Regions from separate parts of the Kocuria himachalensis genome, predicted to be linked through region 4. Evidence: riboswitches for the same ligand, from Rfam matches in the RefSeq annotation. Region 4 holds a riboswitch; each other region holds the start of a gene.

Region 1 (3,269 bases), on a different contig from region 4:
CACTCGTACGGGTCGGAGAACACGTGGCCGTGAAAGGCGCGCTCGACGGGCTGCTGGCGGATCTGCGGGGGAAGGACAGTCATGGCTCCCATCCTAGGGAAGACGCCCCGGGCCGTGCGGGGCGGGCCGGCAGGAGGGGCTCGGCAACCACCGGGTGCGCGGGGCGCCAGGTGCGCCGGTGCCAGAATGGCCGCATGAGCACCCCCGCCCACCTCGCCCCGCGACCGCCCGCCTTCGGATCCACCCGCGCCGACCTGTGGATGCAGGTGCTCCTGGTGCTCGGGGTGTCCCTGGGCGCCTCGGCCCTCTACGCCGCGCTCTCCCTCGCCGAGCACCTCGCGCGAGGACCGCTGTCCGAGGCGCAGGCCACGATGAACCCGCCGCTGAGCCTGCAGCCCCTCTTCGACCTGCTGCGCCAGCTCACCGGCATCGCCCTGGACCTGGTGCCGGTGCTGCTCGCGCTCTACCTCCTCGCCGGCTCCGCCGGCGCCCTGGGCACGGTCCGCCGGCGGATCGGCCTCGACGCCCGCATGCCCGCCCCGGACCTCGGCCTGGGCACCGTGCTCTTCCTGCTCATGGGCCTGGGCACGCTGGCGCTCTACGGCGCCGGCCGGGCGCTGGGCGTCACCGCGGAGGTGACCACGTCCGGGCTCGCCGAGCACTGGTGGACGGTGCCCGTGCTGCTGCTCTCCGCCGTGCGCCACGCCCTGGTCGAGGAGGTCGTCGTGGTCGCGTTCCTCACGGACCGGCTGACCCGCATCGGGTGGAGCTGGCCCGTGGTGCTGGTGATCACGGCCCTGTTCCGCGGCAGCTACCACCTCTACCAGGGGGTCGGGCCCTTCCTCGGCAACGTGGTGATGGGCCTCGTCTTCGCGGAGCTCTACCGGCGCACCGGCCGGGTGATGCCCCTCGTCGTCGCGCACTTCCTGCTGGACGCCGTGGGCTTCCTCGGCGCCGCCCGGCTGCTGGGCTGAGCACGGCACCGTCGGCCGGGTCCGGGCCGTCCGATCTCAGATGGTGACGGGACCGTCCGGAGTGCTGAACGTGACGGAGAGCACGCCCGGGGTGCCGTCCGGATAGCGCCAGTCGACCTCGAGGTCCTCGAGCGCGGTCTCCACGGGGGCGCCCAGCCACTCGGCGACCCGTTCCGGGGCCCCGGCGATGGTCATCCCCGCGAGTCCCACGTCCGTGATCCGCGCCTGGGACGGGTGCATCTCCGGGTCGGAGTCGAAGTGGATCATGAACGGCAGCTGCGGGTCCGCGATCAGGCCCTTCACGCCGATCTGGTGCCACTCCAGGCACCGGCCGTCCGGGAACACCCGGTGTCCCGGCACGGCGTGGCGCCCGAGGCGCCGCTCGAAGGGGGTGAGGTCCTCGACCTCCACGACCCAGCCCAGCCAGCCGCCGCCGGCCTCGGACCGGGCGCGCACGGCCTGGCCGAAGGGCGCCTTCTCCGCCGCCGGGTGCTGGAGGACCTCGACGACCTCCACGTACTGGTGGTTCGTCAGCGGCAGGATCATGTTGCGGGTGCCGAAACGGGGGTGCACCCCGCCCTTGACCGGCTCGATCCCGAGCTGGTCCGCGATGCGCTCGGTGGTGGCCGCCAGGCCCTCCGGGCGGCAGGCGTAGGACACGTGGTCGACTCTCATGGGCACATCGTGCACCCTGTGAGTTTGGTCTCCAAATCGGTCCGCGACGCGCCGGGCGTCGTGCGGGCGACGCTCCGTGCCGGGCGTCACGCCCGCGCCCGGCTTGACGCCGTGACGCCCTGATCCGGAGAATGCTGTCCAGGTCATGAGCGCCAGCGTCCAAGCCCCAGCTAGCTGGCCGGCAACCCTCCACCGCGGTGGGGTGCCCTGGGTGAAGACCAGGCTCCTCGCGACCGGCGAGCGAGCAAGCGCGGGTCCCCGGCGCCCGGCCGTTCCCGGCCGCACCGCCTCGGCCGGGACGGGACCCCTGACCTCCGCAAGGAGTCCCACGGCATGTCCGATCTCCCCGCTTCCAGCACCGACGTCTCCGTCACCCGCACCGGCGAGGCCGGGACCGGACGGCCCACCCCCGAGAACCCCGGGGGCTGGGCCTTCGAGACCCGGCAGATCCACGCGGGGCAGAACCCCGACCCGGTCACCGGCTCCCGCGCCCTGCCGATCCACCAGACCACGTCCTTCGTCTTCCCCGACGCCCAGGCCGCGGCCGACCGCTTCGCGCTCGCCGAGCTCGGCCCGATCTACACGCGGATCGGCAACCCGACCACGGAGGTTGTGGAGAACCGGATCGCCGCCCTGGAGGGCGGGGTGGGCGCCCTCATGCTCAGCGCGGGGCAGTCGGCGACGACGTTCGCGGTGCTCAACGTCGCCGGCGCGGGCGACCACATCGTGGCGAGCCCCAGCCTGTACGGCGGGACCTACAACCTCTTCAAGTTCACGCTGCCCAAGCTCGGCATCGAGACCACCTTCGTGGCGGACCCCGACGACCCCGAGTCCTGGCGGCGGGCGGTCCGGCCGAACACGAAGGCCTTCTTCGCCGAGACGATCCCGAACCCGCGCAACGACGTGCTCGACCTCGAGACGGTCTCCGGGATCGCCCACGACCACGAGGTGCCGCTCATCGTGGACAACACCGTGGCGACCCCGTACCTCATCCAGCCCTTCCGCTGGGGCGCGGACGTCGTGGTGCACTCGGCCACCAAGTTCCTGGGCGGGCACGGCACGGCCATCGGCGGCGTGATCGTGGACTCCGGGAACTTCGACTTCGGCCGCTACCCGGAGCGCTTCCCCGGCTTCAACCAGCCGGACGAGTCCTACGGCGGACTCGTCTACGCCGAGGCACTGGGCGCGGACGGCCCCTTCGGCGTCAACCTGTCCTACATCCTCAAGGCCCGGGTGCAGCTGCTGCGCGACCTCGGCTCGGCGATCTCCCCGTTCAACGCGTTCCTCATCGAGCAGGGCATCGAGACGCTGTCCCTGCGGATGGAGCGGCACGTGGCCAACGCCGGGAAGGTGGCCCGCTGGCTCGAGGCGCGCGAGGACGTGCGCTCGGTGTCCTGGGCCGGGCTGGAGTCCTCCCCGTGGCACGAGCGGGCGCAGAAGTACGCGCCCCGGGGCGCCGGGTCCATCCTAGGCTTCGTCCTCGACGGCGGCCGGGACACCGGAGCCGCCTTCGTCGACGCCCTGACCCTGCACTCGAACGTCGCGAACATCGGCGACGTCCGCTCCCTCGTGATCCACCCGGCGTCCACCACGCACAGCCAGCTCCTGCCCGAGGAGCAG
Region 2 (3,269 bases), on a different contig from region 4:
ACGGGGGAAGAAGAGCCATGGGAGTTCATCACCGCCCATCCTCCCACGCCCGCGCGGCGCCCCGGCAGAGGCTTCACGGCGCCTTCACCGGCGGGCCACGCCCCGCTTGCCGTCCGGTCGCCCGGCCCGGGCAGGCTCGGGCCCATGAGAGTCGCCGTGGTCGCCGAGCAGTTCCTCCCCCACCTGAACGGAGTCACCCACTCGGTGCTGCGGGTCGTCGAGCAGCTGGTCGCCGGGGGGCACGACGTCGTCGTCGTGGCGCCGTCCTACGACCCCGCGCCGCTCGGGCGCCTCGCGGAGGAGGTCGTCGAGGACCTCGACGGGGTGCCGGTGCACCGGCTGCCCGCCGTGCCGCTCACCGGCTACCCCGCCGTGCGGGTGGCCGGCGGGACCGTGGCGCGGGTGCGCCGGCAGCTGGAGCGCTTCCGGCCGGACGTGGTCCACGTGGCCTCCCCGTTCGTGCTGGGCCGCCGGGCGATCCTGGCGGCCCAGCAGCTCGGGGTGCCGTGCGTGGCGGTCTACCAGACGGACGTGCCCGGCTACGCGGCCAAGTACGGGGCGCCGTTCCTCGAGCAGCTCCTGTGGGGGCACGTGCGCTCCATGCACAACCTCGCGACGCTCACGCTCGCGCCGTCCACCTCGGCGGTCCGGCAGCTCACCGAGCACGGCGTCCGGGACGTGCGCCTGTGGCGGCGCGGGGTGGATACCACCCGCTTCTCCCCGCGGCACCGGGACGAGCAGTGGCGGCAGGAGGTCGGCGGCGGCCGGCGGATCGTCGGCTACGTGGGCCGGATCGCGCCGGAGAAGCAGGTCGAGGACCTCTCCGCGGTCGCGGACCTGCCGGGCACGCGTCTGGTGGTCGTGGGCTCGGGGCCGGAGGAGGACGCCCTGCGCCGCCGGCTGCCGCAGGCCCACTTCACCGGCCGCCGCAGCGGCGCGGACCTCGCGCGCATCATGGCCTCCTTCGACGTGTTCGTCCATCCCGGCGAGTTCGAGACGTTCTGCCAGACGATCCAGGAGGCCATGGCCTCCGGGGTGCCGGTCGTCGCGACCGGCCGGGGCGGGCCCCTCGACCTCGTGGACCGGTCCCGCACCGGCTGGCTCTATCCCCCGGGCGACCTCGGGGCGCTGCGCGGGCACGTGACCGACCTCCTGGGCGACGAGGCGAAGCGAGCCGCGTTCGGCGTCGCGGCGCACGCCGCGGTCCAGGGCCGGACGTGGGACGTGCTGGTCGGGCAGCTGCTCGAGCACTACGAGAGTGCGGTGGCGCTCTCGGGGCAGGGGCGCGGCGGACGCCACCGCCGGACCGCCTGAGGGCTACCGCCGCGCGGGGGACACGTCCAGCACGGAGGCCCCGGTACCGGCGTACCGCCCGGGCTCCGCGGTCAGCACGGTCAGCCCGTGCACCAGGGCCGTGGCCGCGGTGAGCCCCGCGAGCGGGTCGGCCTCCCCTGACGCGCCCAGCGCGCCCCACGCCCGGGCCACGGCGGCGTCCACCGGCAGCACCTGGCCCGGGAAGCGCAGCTCAAGCTGCTCCGCCCACAGCATCTCGTCCGGCCGTTCGGCGAGCAGCTCGGCGAGCGCGGTGGCCGGGAGGAAGAGCCGCCGGTGACCGTGCCGGCGCAGGACCTCGGCCAGCTCGGGGCAGCGCTCCGGGGTGCGCACCCCCAGCAGCACGGAACGGTCCAAGAGGAGGTCCACGGCGACGGGCCTCAGGCCGCGGCGGCGAGCTCCCCGCGGGCCGGAGCCAGCAGGAAGTCCACGAACTCGGTGCGGACCTGCACCGCGCGGGCGTAGTCCTCGAGGCTCATGGCGGAGGCGCTGATCGCCGGGACGCCCGGCGTCGGGTCGTTCCGGACGGAGTCCCTCGGCGCCGGGACGCTCGGGGAGGTCTCGGAGGCGCCCGCACGGGCGACGGCAGGGTGGCGGGGGTCGGACATGACCGGGATCCTTCGTGCGCTCTTGCTCGCACCGGGTACCGCTGCTGCGGCGATGCGAGCCGCTTCGTCATCCGAACCACCCGTGAACATGGGGTTGGTGCCCGGTCAAGTCGGAGCTTGCCGACCGGGTCTCTTGAAGCTTCCTCCATTGAACCACACCGGCGGGACCGCATCGGCGTGCGGCGTCCCGGCGGGTTCCGGGGCCATCCTCCTGTGCACCGGTCTTCCCCGGGGTGTCACCGCTCCGACACCTCGACGACACATCGATGCGCTGGAATGGGCTTCGAGCAACCGGGGACGGCGCCGGCGACGGCCCCGAGCATTACGTTCCGGTGACACAACTCACGACCCGCCTGTCGTGGTGTCGGAGCCGCGGGGTAGCCTGAACCTGCTTCTCGAGATGCGGCGTCCACGTGCTCGACCGGAGATCGACGATCCCCGACGGGTCCATGGAGGGGCTCCGACCCGTTGCGCGCCAACCCGATGTTCCCGGGTGGATCGGATGACGAAGCGGCGGGCAACGCCATCGGATGCCTGCAAGAACGTCAGGAGAAAACATGACCATGTCCGAAGAAAGAACAGCCATCACCACCGACCAGCGCGAGGAGTGGATCGACGTGACCGTCACCGCCCTCCCCGATCTGCACCTCGTCCGGCTCACGTCGACCGACGGGGACGTGCAGGAGTACTTGAGCCCTGAGGCCGACGACCTCGCCGCCGCGGCGGAGCACACGGAGGGAACCGCGCAATGGTGCGCCAAGTACCGTCAGCTCCTCGTTCCCGGAACCCTCGCGGCGACCGGACGGCACCCGTTCTTCAAGCTCCACCCCTCATCCCTCCCGATGTCGGCCTAACCGGCGGAGAGGACACGGCGGAGGCCGCAGCCCGTCGGGCTGCGCCCTCCGCCGTGCGGGGGCGGAACCGCGCGAGCACGTCCCACGGTGCGGAGTGTCCTGCCCCCAGGTGCCGGGTGACCGGGGGGGGTACGACGACAGAACCGCCGCCGGGCGGAGCCCGACGACGGTTCTGGAGGATCAGCGGGCCGAGGCCCGCGGCGATCCTTAGGAGATGACGTTGATGTTCGCGGCCTGGGGGCCCTTGGGGCCGTCCTGGGTCTCGAACTCGACGCGGTCGTTCTCGTTCAGCGAGCGGAAGCCGTTCGAGTTGATCGCGGAGAAGTGGGCGAAGACGTCCTTGGAGCCGTCCTCGGGGGTGATGAAGCCGAAGCCCTTGTCAGCGTTGAACCACTTGACGATACCGGTAGTCATGGGAGACCTGATCCTTCATGAGATGAACGTTTCCCGACCTTCGAGAAACAAAACAGTTGTG
Region 3 (3,269 bases), on a different contig from region 4:
CCGCGCATCTGCGCGGCGGCGAGCGCGTGGCCGGGGTGCTCGGGCAGCCCCGGGTAGAGCACCCGCGAGACCTCCGGGCGCTCGAGGAGCCACTCGGCGATCCGCTGCGCGCTGTCCTGGTGGCGCTCCATCCGCAGGCTCAGGGTCTTGAGCCCGCGGGCGGCCAGGTAGCTGTCCTGGGGGCCCGCCACGGCGCCAGCGGCGAACTGCTGGAAGCCGACCGCCTCCGTGAGCGGGGCGCCCCGCCACTCGGCCGTCCCGACGACCACGGCGCCGCCGAGCACGTCGGAGTGCCCGCCGATGTACTTGGTGGTGGAGTGCACCACGGCGTGCGCGCCCAGCTCGAGGGGGTTCTGCAGGTACGGGGACGCGAAGGTGTTGTCGACGACGAGCAGCGCCCCGGCGTCCCGGGCCAGCTGCGCCCAGGCCGCGACGTCGGCGATGCCGAGCAGCGGGTTGGACGGCGTCTCGAGCCACAGCACCTTCGTGGCGCCGGGCCGCACGGCCGCGCGGACCGCGTCGAGGTCCGTGATCTCCACGGGCGTGTGCGCGATCTCCCACGGGGCGAGGACCGTGGTGATCAGCCGGTTGGTGCCGCCGTAGCCGTCGGCGCCGAGTACGATGTGGTCGCCCGGGCGCAGCACCGCGCGCAGCAGGGCGTCCTCGGCGGCGATCCCCGAGGCGAACGCGAACCCGCGCTCGCCGCGCTCCAGGGCCGCGAGCTGCTCCTCGAAGCCGCTGCGGGTGGGGTTGGAGCCGCGGCTGTACTCGTGCCCTGCGCGGAGCACGTTGATCCCGTCCTGGGCGAACGTGGAGGTCTGGTAGATCGGCGGGATGACCGCCCCGGTCAGCGGGTCGGGCTCCTGGCCGGCGTGGACGGCGGTGGTCGTGAAGCCCCGGTGGCGGGTGCGGGTCTCGGTGGAGGATGTCATGGCGGTGCTCACTTCCGGGAGGTCTGGACGGTGTCGACGACGGTGTCGAGGGCCTGGCCGAGGTCGGCCACGAGGTCCTGGGGGGACTCGAGGCCGATCGACAGCCGGATCGTGGTCTCGGCGATCCCGCCGGCCCGGCGCTGCTCGGGGGTCAGGCGGCAGTGCGTCATCGCCGCCGGGTGGGCCACGAGGCTGCGGGTGTCGCCGATGTTGGCGACCAGCTTGAACAGCCGGAGCGCGTCGATGAACGGTCCCACGGCGTCGTCCGGGGCGGCGAGGTCGAAGGAGAACACGGAGCCGGTCCCGCGCGGGAAGTCGCGGGCCGCGATCCCGGCGCCGGGGTCCCCGGGCACGCCGGGGTGGTGGACGCGGGCGACGGCGGGGTGCTCCGCCAGGAACTCGGCCACCGCCAGCGCGGAGGCCGTGTGGCGGGCCACGCGCAGGTCCAGGGTCTCGGTGCCCTGCAGGATCTGGCTGGCGTTGAACGGGGACAGCGTGGTCCCGAGGTCGTGCACGTACTTGGCGCGGACGAGGTGCAGGTAGGGGCTGGCCCCGGCGCACTTGTCGACCAGGCTCAGCCCTCCCCAGCGGGCGCGGGCCCGGGTGAACTGCGGCCACTTGTCGGGTCGCGCGGACCAGTCGAAGGTCCCGCCGTCCACGACCGCCCCGGCGAGCGCGTTGCCGTGCCCGCCCAGGAACTTGGTGGCCGAGTGCACCACGATGTCGGCCCCCTTCTCCAGCGGCCGGTACAGGGCCGGGGACGCGAGGGTGTTGTCGACGACGACGGGCACCCCGGCGGCCCGGGCGACGTCGGCGATCCCGGGCAGGTCCGGGAGGGTGGCCAGGGGGTTGCCGATGGACTCGAGCAGGAACGCGCGGGTGTCGGGGCGCACGGCCGCGGCCCACGCCCCCGGGGCGGTGGGGTCCACGAAGGAGACCTCGATGCCGTAGTCCGCGAAGGAGTCGGTGAGGAGGTCCACCGTCCCGCCGTAGAGCTTCTCGGAGGCCACGAGGTGCTTGCCGGTGCCCTGGCCGAGCAGGGCCAGCAGCGCGACGGCCACGGCCGACTGCCCGGAGCCGGTCGCCACGGCGCCCGCGCCGCCCTCGAGGTCGCTGATCCGCTGCTCGAGCACGGCCACCGTGGGGTTGCCGGTGCGGGTGTAGGTGAAGCCCGCCCGGGTCTGGGCGAACATCTGCCGGGCCGCCTCGTAGTCCGGGAACTCGAACGCCGCGGTCTGGTAGATCGGCACCGTCAGGGTGCGCTGGGTGACCTGGTCGTGGGTGCCGGCGTGGATCTGCCGGGTCGCGAGGTCGTGATCGGTCACGGGGGTGGACATGGCGCTGCTCCTGTGCGCTTGCTCTTACCCGCACCGGTCATCCGCTCGGGCCCGGTGGGCACGCCGCGGAAGATGCAGGCCGCTTCCTCATCCGAACCACCCAATGAGCATGGGGTTGGTGCGTGACCAAGTCGGAGCTTGGCGGTCACGTCTCGTGAAGCTGGAACAACACTATGCGCAGAGGTAGTGGCTGTCCCTCCGCGACGGAAGATGACGACCGTGACGGTTCATGACGCCGGCCGTGCGCGGCGGACGTGCCGGGCCCGGGCGTCAGGCCCGCGTGTCGATGTCCTCGAAGATCAGGAACGTCTGGGTGTCCACCACGCCGGGCAGCTGCTGGACGTGCTCGAAGATGACCTGCCGCAGGTGCACGGTGTCCACGGCCCGCACGAGGAGCATGACGTCGAAGTTCCCGCCCACCAGGGCGATGTGGTGCACGGCCGGGATCGCCCGGAGCTGGGCGCACAGCTCCCGCCAGGTGTTCTGCTGGAGCTTGAGCGTCACGTAGGCGGAGGCCTGCAGGCCCGCCCGCACCGGGTCGATCACGGTGCTGAAGCGCAGGATCACCCCCTCGTCCCGGAGCCGGTTGATCCGGGCGTAGGCGTGGGCCCGGGAGACGTGCACGGCCGCGGCGATCGAGGTCACCGACTGCCGCGCGTCCCGGGACAGCTCCGCGAGGATCTTCCGGTCGGTCTCGTCCAGCGGCACGGGGGTCGAGGGCACGGCGGGCTCCTTCGGGGCGGGTCGGTCGCAGCGTCCGGAACGTGCCGGACGAATGCGTGTGCTCCACGCCACACTAGAACATTTCGTCCACGCGTAGTGCACTGTCTGTCTCAGTCTTCTGCATTTTCCCGGCTCTGTGGATACGAACCATGTCCGGTTCCCATACTGGGGAGACAGAGCTGCACCAGCCTTCCTGCCTCCCCGGGCCCGCGAGCGGACCGGGGACCGACCGAGGGGACACCATGAGCCAGACCGTCGAGACCCCCGGGGACCCCAT
Region 4 (3,269 bases):
ACGTCCTCGGCGTGTTCCCTGGCAAATCCGTCGCACCCGTGGTCGTCGCGACACAGCACTGGCACGGGGGCCCTCCGTGCCCCACCATGGACCCATGACGAGCCGCAGAACCCCGGCCCGGGCGGACCTGGTGCGCGACGCCTGCACGGCGTTCGGCGCGGTCCTCGACGGGCTCGGCGACGACGACTCCTGGGCCGCCACGGGGTGCACGGGGTGGGCGGTCCGGGACCTCACTCACCACTGCACGATGGACGCGCAGCGGGGGCTGGTCGCCCTGCGCACCCCCACGACCGCCCGCCCGGACCGGGACGCCGCGACCTGGTGGGCGGACCGGGGCGGCCACCCCGCCGGGGCCGCCGAGGGCCGGCGTCACGCCCGCGTGGCCGCGTCCATGGTCCTGGACTGGGAGCCGGTGCGCGCGCTCCACCGGGAGACGGTCCGGGCGCTCGTGCACGCGGCGGGGCACTGCGGCGGCGGCGGCGCGGTCCGCACCCAGGGGCACGTGCTGCGCGTCGAGGACCTGCTGAGCACGCTCGCGGTGGAGGCCACGGTGCACCACCTGGACCTCATCCAGCACCTGGACGGCTCCCCGGGCCCCGCCGTGGACGGGCTCGCCGAGGTCCGCCGGGTCCTCACCGACCTGTGGGAGCGGGAACCGCTCGAGCACTGGAGCGACGAGCACTTCGCCCGCGTGGGCACCGGCCGGGCGGAGCTGACCGCCCAGGAGCGCGTGGAGCTGGGCGCGCACGCGGACCTCCTGCCGCTCTTCTCCTGACCCACCTCCCACCCGCGTCCGGCCGCCGGCACGTGCCACCTCGCGGGAGGGGACAGTGGAGGGGCTCCCGTGCCAGGCTGGTGCCATGAGCCGCAACGACCCCGCCGTCATCGACCGCCTCATGACCCGGCCCGGCCGGTGGGCGGTGGTGGGACTGACCGGCAACACGGCCCGTCCCGCGCACTCGGTCGCCCGGCAGATCCGGGACGACCTCGGCATGACGATCATCCCGGTGAACCCGAAGGGCGAGCCGGTGCACGGCGAGCCCGGCCACCGCACGCTCGCCGAGGTCCCGGGACCGATCGACGTGGTGGACTGCTTCGTCAACTCCCGCCGCGTCGGCGCGGTCGTGGACCAGGCCATCGCCGCGGGCGCCGCGGCGGTGTGGCTGCAGCTGGGCGTCGTCGACGAGGCCGCGGCCGCCCGGGCGGAGCGGGCCGGCCTCGACGTCGTCATGGACACCTGCCCCCTGATCGAGCTCCGCTCCCTGCTCCAGCGCGGCTGGACCCTGGACCCGAACCGGACCCCGCGGCTCGCCCCGCCCGCCTGAGCTGCTCGCCCCGTCCACCCGCTCGAACCGCACCGTCCCGGTCCAGCGGGGGCTGCGCAAGGGGTTGCGCCGGGTCCGGGACCACCCGCTAAGCTGGCCTGCGACGACGATGACGAGTCCCGACGCGAAGCTCTGGCTGGTCGGGCGGCAACCCTCTCCCGTAGCGGGGTGCCCCAGATGAACATCGGGCCGCGGTGCACGTGCTCCGCGGCAAGTACGGCGCCCACCAGTGCGTCGGACCCGCGGGCAGGTCTCCACGACGCACGGGCGCGGGTCGGCATCGACCCGGGAGGAACACCCATGAGCAAGCGCATCGCCCTGAACGCCTTCGACATGACCTGTGTGGGCCACCAGGCCCCCGGCCTGTGGAAGCACCCCCGCTCCCGGGCGGACGAGTACAACACCATCGAGTACTGGACGGACGTCGCCCAGATCCTGGAGAAGGGCTTCTTCGACGCGCTGTTCCTCGCGGACGTCGTCGGGTACTACGACGTCTACCAGAACTCCGCGGCCCCGGTGATCCGGGACGCCACCCAGATCCCGGTCAACGACCCCTTCATGCAGATCTCCGCGATGGCGGCCGTGACGAAGCACCTCGGCTTCGGCGTGACCAGCGCGATCACCTACGAGCAGCCGTACCCGCTCGCCCGGAAGTTCGCGACCCTCGACCACCTGACGAAGGGCCGGATGGGCTTCAACGTGGTGACGTCCTACCTGAAGTCGGCCGCCGAGAACCACGGGCTGACGGAGCAGATCTCCCACGACGAGCGCTACGAGATCGCCGAGGAGTTCATGGAGGTCTGCTACAAGCTCTGGGAGGGCTCCTGGGAGGACGGCGCGGTCAAGCGCGACCGGGCCCACGGGGTCTTCGCCGACCCGGCGCTCGTCCACCCCATCCAGCACCACGGCAAGTACTTCGACGTGCCGGGCATCGGGCTGACCGAGCCGTCCCCGCAGCGCACGCCGCTGATCTTCCAGGCCGGGGCCTCGTCCCGCGGGCGCGCGTTCGCCGGCCGCCACGCGGAGGCGGTGTTCGTGGGCGGCATCCGCCCGGACCTGACCCGCGTGGTCACCGACAAGCTGCGCGACGAGGCGCAGGCGCAGGGCCGGGACCGGGACGACCTCAAGATCTTCGCGATGCTGCACGTGATCGTCGACGAGACCGACGCGAAGGCCGAGCAGAAGCGCCGCGACTACGAGCGGTACGCGGACACCGACGGCGCGCTGGGCCTCGTGGGCGGGTGGTCCGGCGTGGACCTGGGCCGGTACGACGAGAACGACGTCCTGGAGTACATCAAGACCGACTCGATCCAGTCCTTCCTGACCCCCTTCACCACGGCCGACCCCCACAAGAAGTGGACGGTCAAGGAGGTCGCGAAGCACATCTCGATGGGCGGCATGGGCGTGCCGATCGTCGGCTCCCCGCAGACCGTGGCGGACGAGCTCGAGCGGTGGATCGACGACGGCGGGCTGGACGGCATCAACCTCGCCTACCACGTGTCCCCGGGCTCGTTCGAGGACTTCGTGGAGTGGGTCGTGCCGGAGCTGCAGAAGCGCGGCCGCTACCGGACCGGGTACGAGGGCACCACGCTCCGGGAGAACCTCTACGGCGCGGGCCGGACCAAGGTGCTCGACACCCACCCCGCCGCCGCGTACCGGGGTGCCTACGCGGGCCGGCCGTCCGCCGCGGACACCCCCGCCCGCGACCTGGTCCTCTGACGCCCGCCCGGTGACCCCGGGCGCCGTCGGCGCCCGGGGTCACCGAGGTGCCCGCGCCGGGGCCACCGGGCGCGACGCGCACGAGGGGCCCCCGCACCGGGGGCCCCTCGTGCGCTCCGGGTCAGGACGCCGGTGCGGCGCTCCATCGCAGCAGGGCCGCCACGTCCGTACCGTGGGGCAGCGCCCCCGGCGGCACGAAGACGGGGCGGCCGTCGGTCAGCACCG

The links. Region 4 has a riboswitch for S-adenosylmethionine ahead of ACYVM4_RS14330 (LLM class flavin-dependent oxidoreductase). Riboswitches for the same ligand answer to the same signal wherever they lie in the genome.
Region 1: linked by a shared signal. The riboswitch ahead of ACYVM4_RS09870 (bifunctional o-acetylhomoserine/o-acetylserine sulfhydrylase) and the one ahead of ACYVM4_RS14330 (LLM class flavin-dependent oxidoreductase) in region 4 are both predicted to bind S-adenosylmethionine.
Region 2: linked by a shared signal. The riboswitch ahead of ACYVM4_RS11150 (hypothetical protein) and the one ahead of ACYVM4_RS14330 (LLM class flavin-dependent oxidoreductase) in region 4 are both predicted to bind S-adenosylmethionine.
Region 3: linked by a shared signal. The riboswitch ahead of ACYVM4_RS02780 (O-acetylhomoserine aminocarboxypropyltransferase/cysteine synthase family protein) and the one ahead of ACYVM4_RS14330 (LLM class flavin-dependent oxidoreductase) in region 4 are both predicted to bind S-adenosylmethionine.

What each region holds. Positions count from the first base shown of each region.
Region 1 is NZ_BAAGPL010000015.1:131,210-134,478, reverse strand. Features, by position in the region: gene ACYVM4_RS09885 (S9 family peptidase) at 1-83, opposite strand, end outside; gene ACYVM4_RS09880 (CPBP family intramembrane glutamic endopeptidase) at 195-974, shown strand; gene ACYVM4_RS09875 (VOC family protein) at 1,011-1,649, opposite strand; SAM riboswitch class IV at 1,791-1,906, shown strand; gene ACYVM4_RS09870 (bifunctional o-acetylhomoserine/o-acetylserine sulfhydrylase) at 1,983-3,269, shown strand, end outside.
Region 2 is NZ_BAAGPL010000016.1:69,035-72,303, forward strand. Features, by position in the region: gene ACYVM4_RS11140 (glycosyltransferase family 4 protein) at 145-1,314, shown strand; gene ACYVM4_RS11145 (PIN domain-containing protein) at 1,318-1,689, opposite strand; gene ACYVM4_RS11150 (hypothetical protein) at 1,713-1,940, opposite strand; SAM riboswitch class IV at 1,954-2,079, opposite strand; gene ACYVM4_RS11155 (hypothetical protein) at 2,498-2,794, shown strand; gene cspE (transcription antiterminator/RNA stability regulator CspE) at 3,002-3,208, opposite strand.
Region 3 is NZ_BAAGPL010000003.1:213,144-216,412, reverse strand. Features, by position in the region: gene ACYVM4_RS02785 (cystathionine gamma-synthase) at 1-932, opposite strand, end outside; gene ACYVM4_RS02780 (O-acetylhomoserine aminocarboxypropyltransferase/cysteine synthase family protein) at 941-2,269, opposite strand; SAM riboswitch class IV at 2,308-2,429, opposite strand; gene ACYVM4_RS02775 (Lrp/AsnC family transcriptional regulator) at 2,540-2,992, opposite strand; gene ACYVM4_RS02770 (thiamine pyrophosphate-dependent enzyme) at 3,235-3,269, shown strand, end outside.
Region 4 is NZ_BAAGPL010000019.1:415,072-418,340, reverse strand. Features, by position in the region: gene ACYVM4_RS14340 (maleylpyruvate isomerase N-terminal domain-containing protein) at 95-775, shown strand; gene ACYVM4_RS14335 (CoA-binding protein) at 861-1,325, shown strand; SAM riboswitch class IV at 1,434-1,548, shown strand; gene ACYVM4_RS14330 (LLM class flavin-dependent oxidoreductase) at 1,626-3,044, shown strand; gene ACYVM4_RS14325 (baeRF2 domain-containing protein) at 3,166-3,269, opposite strand, start outside.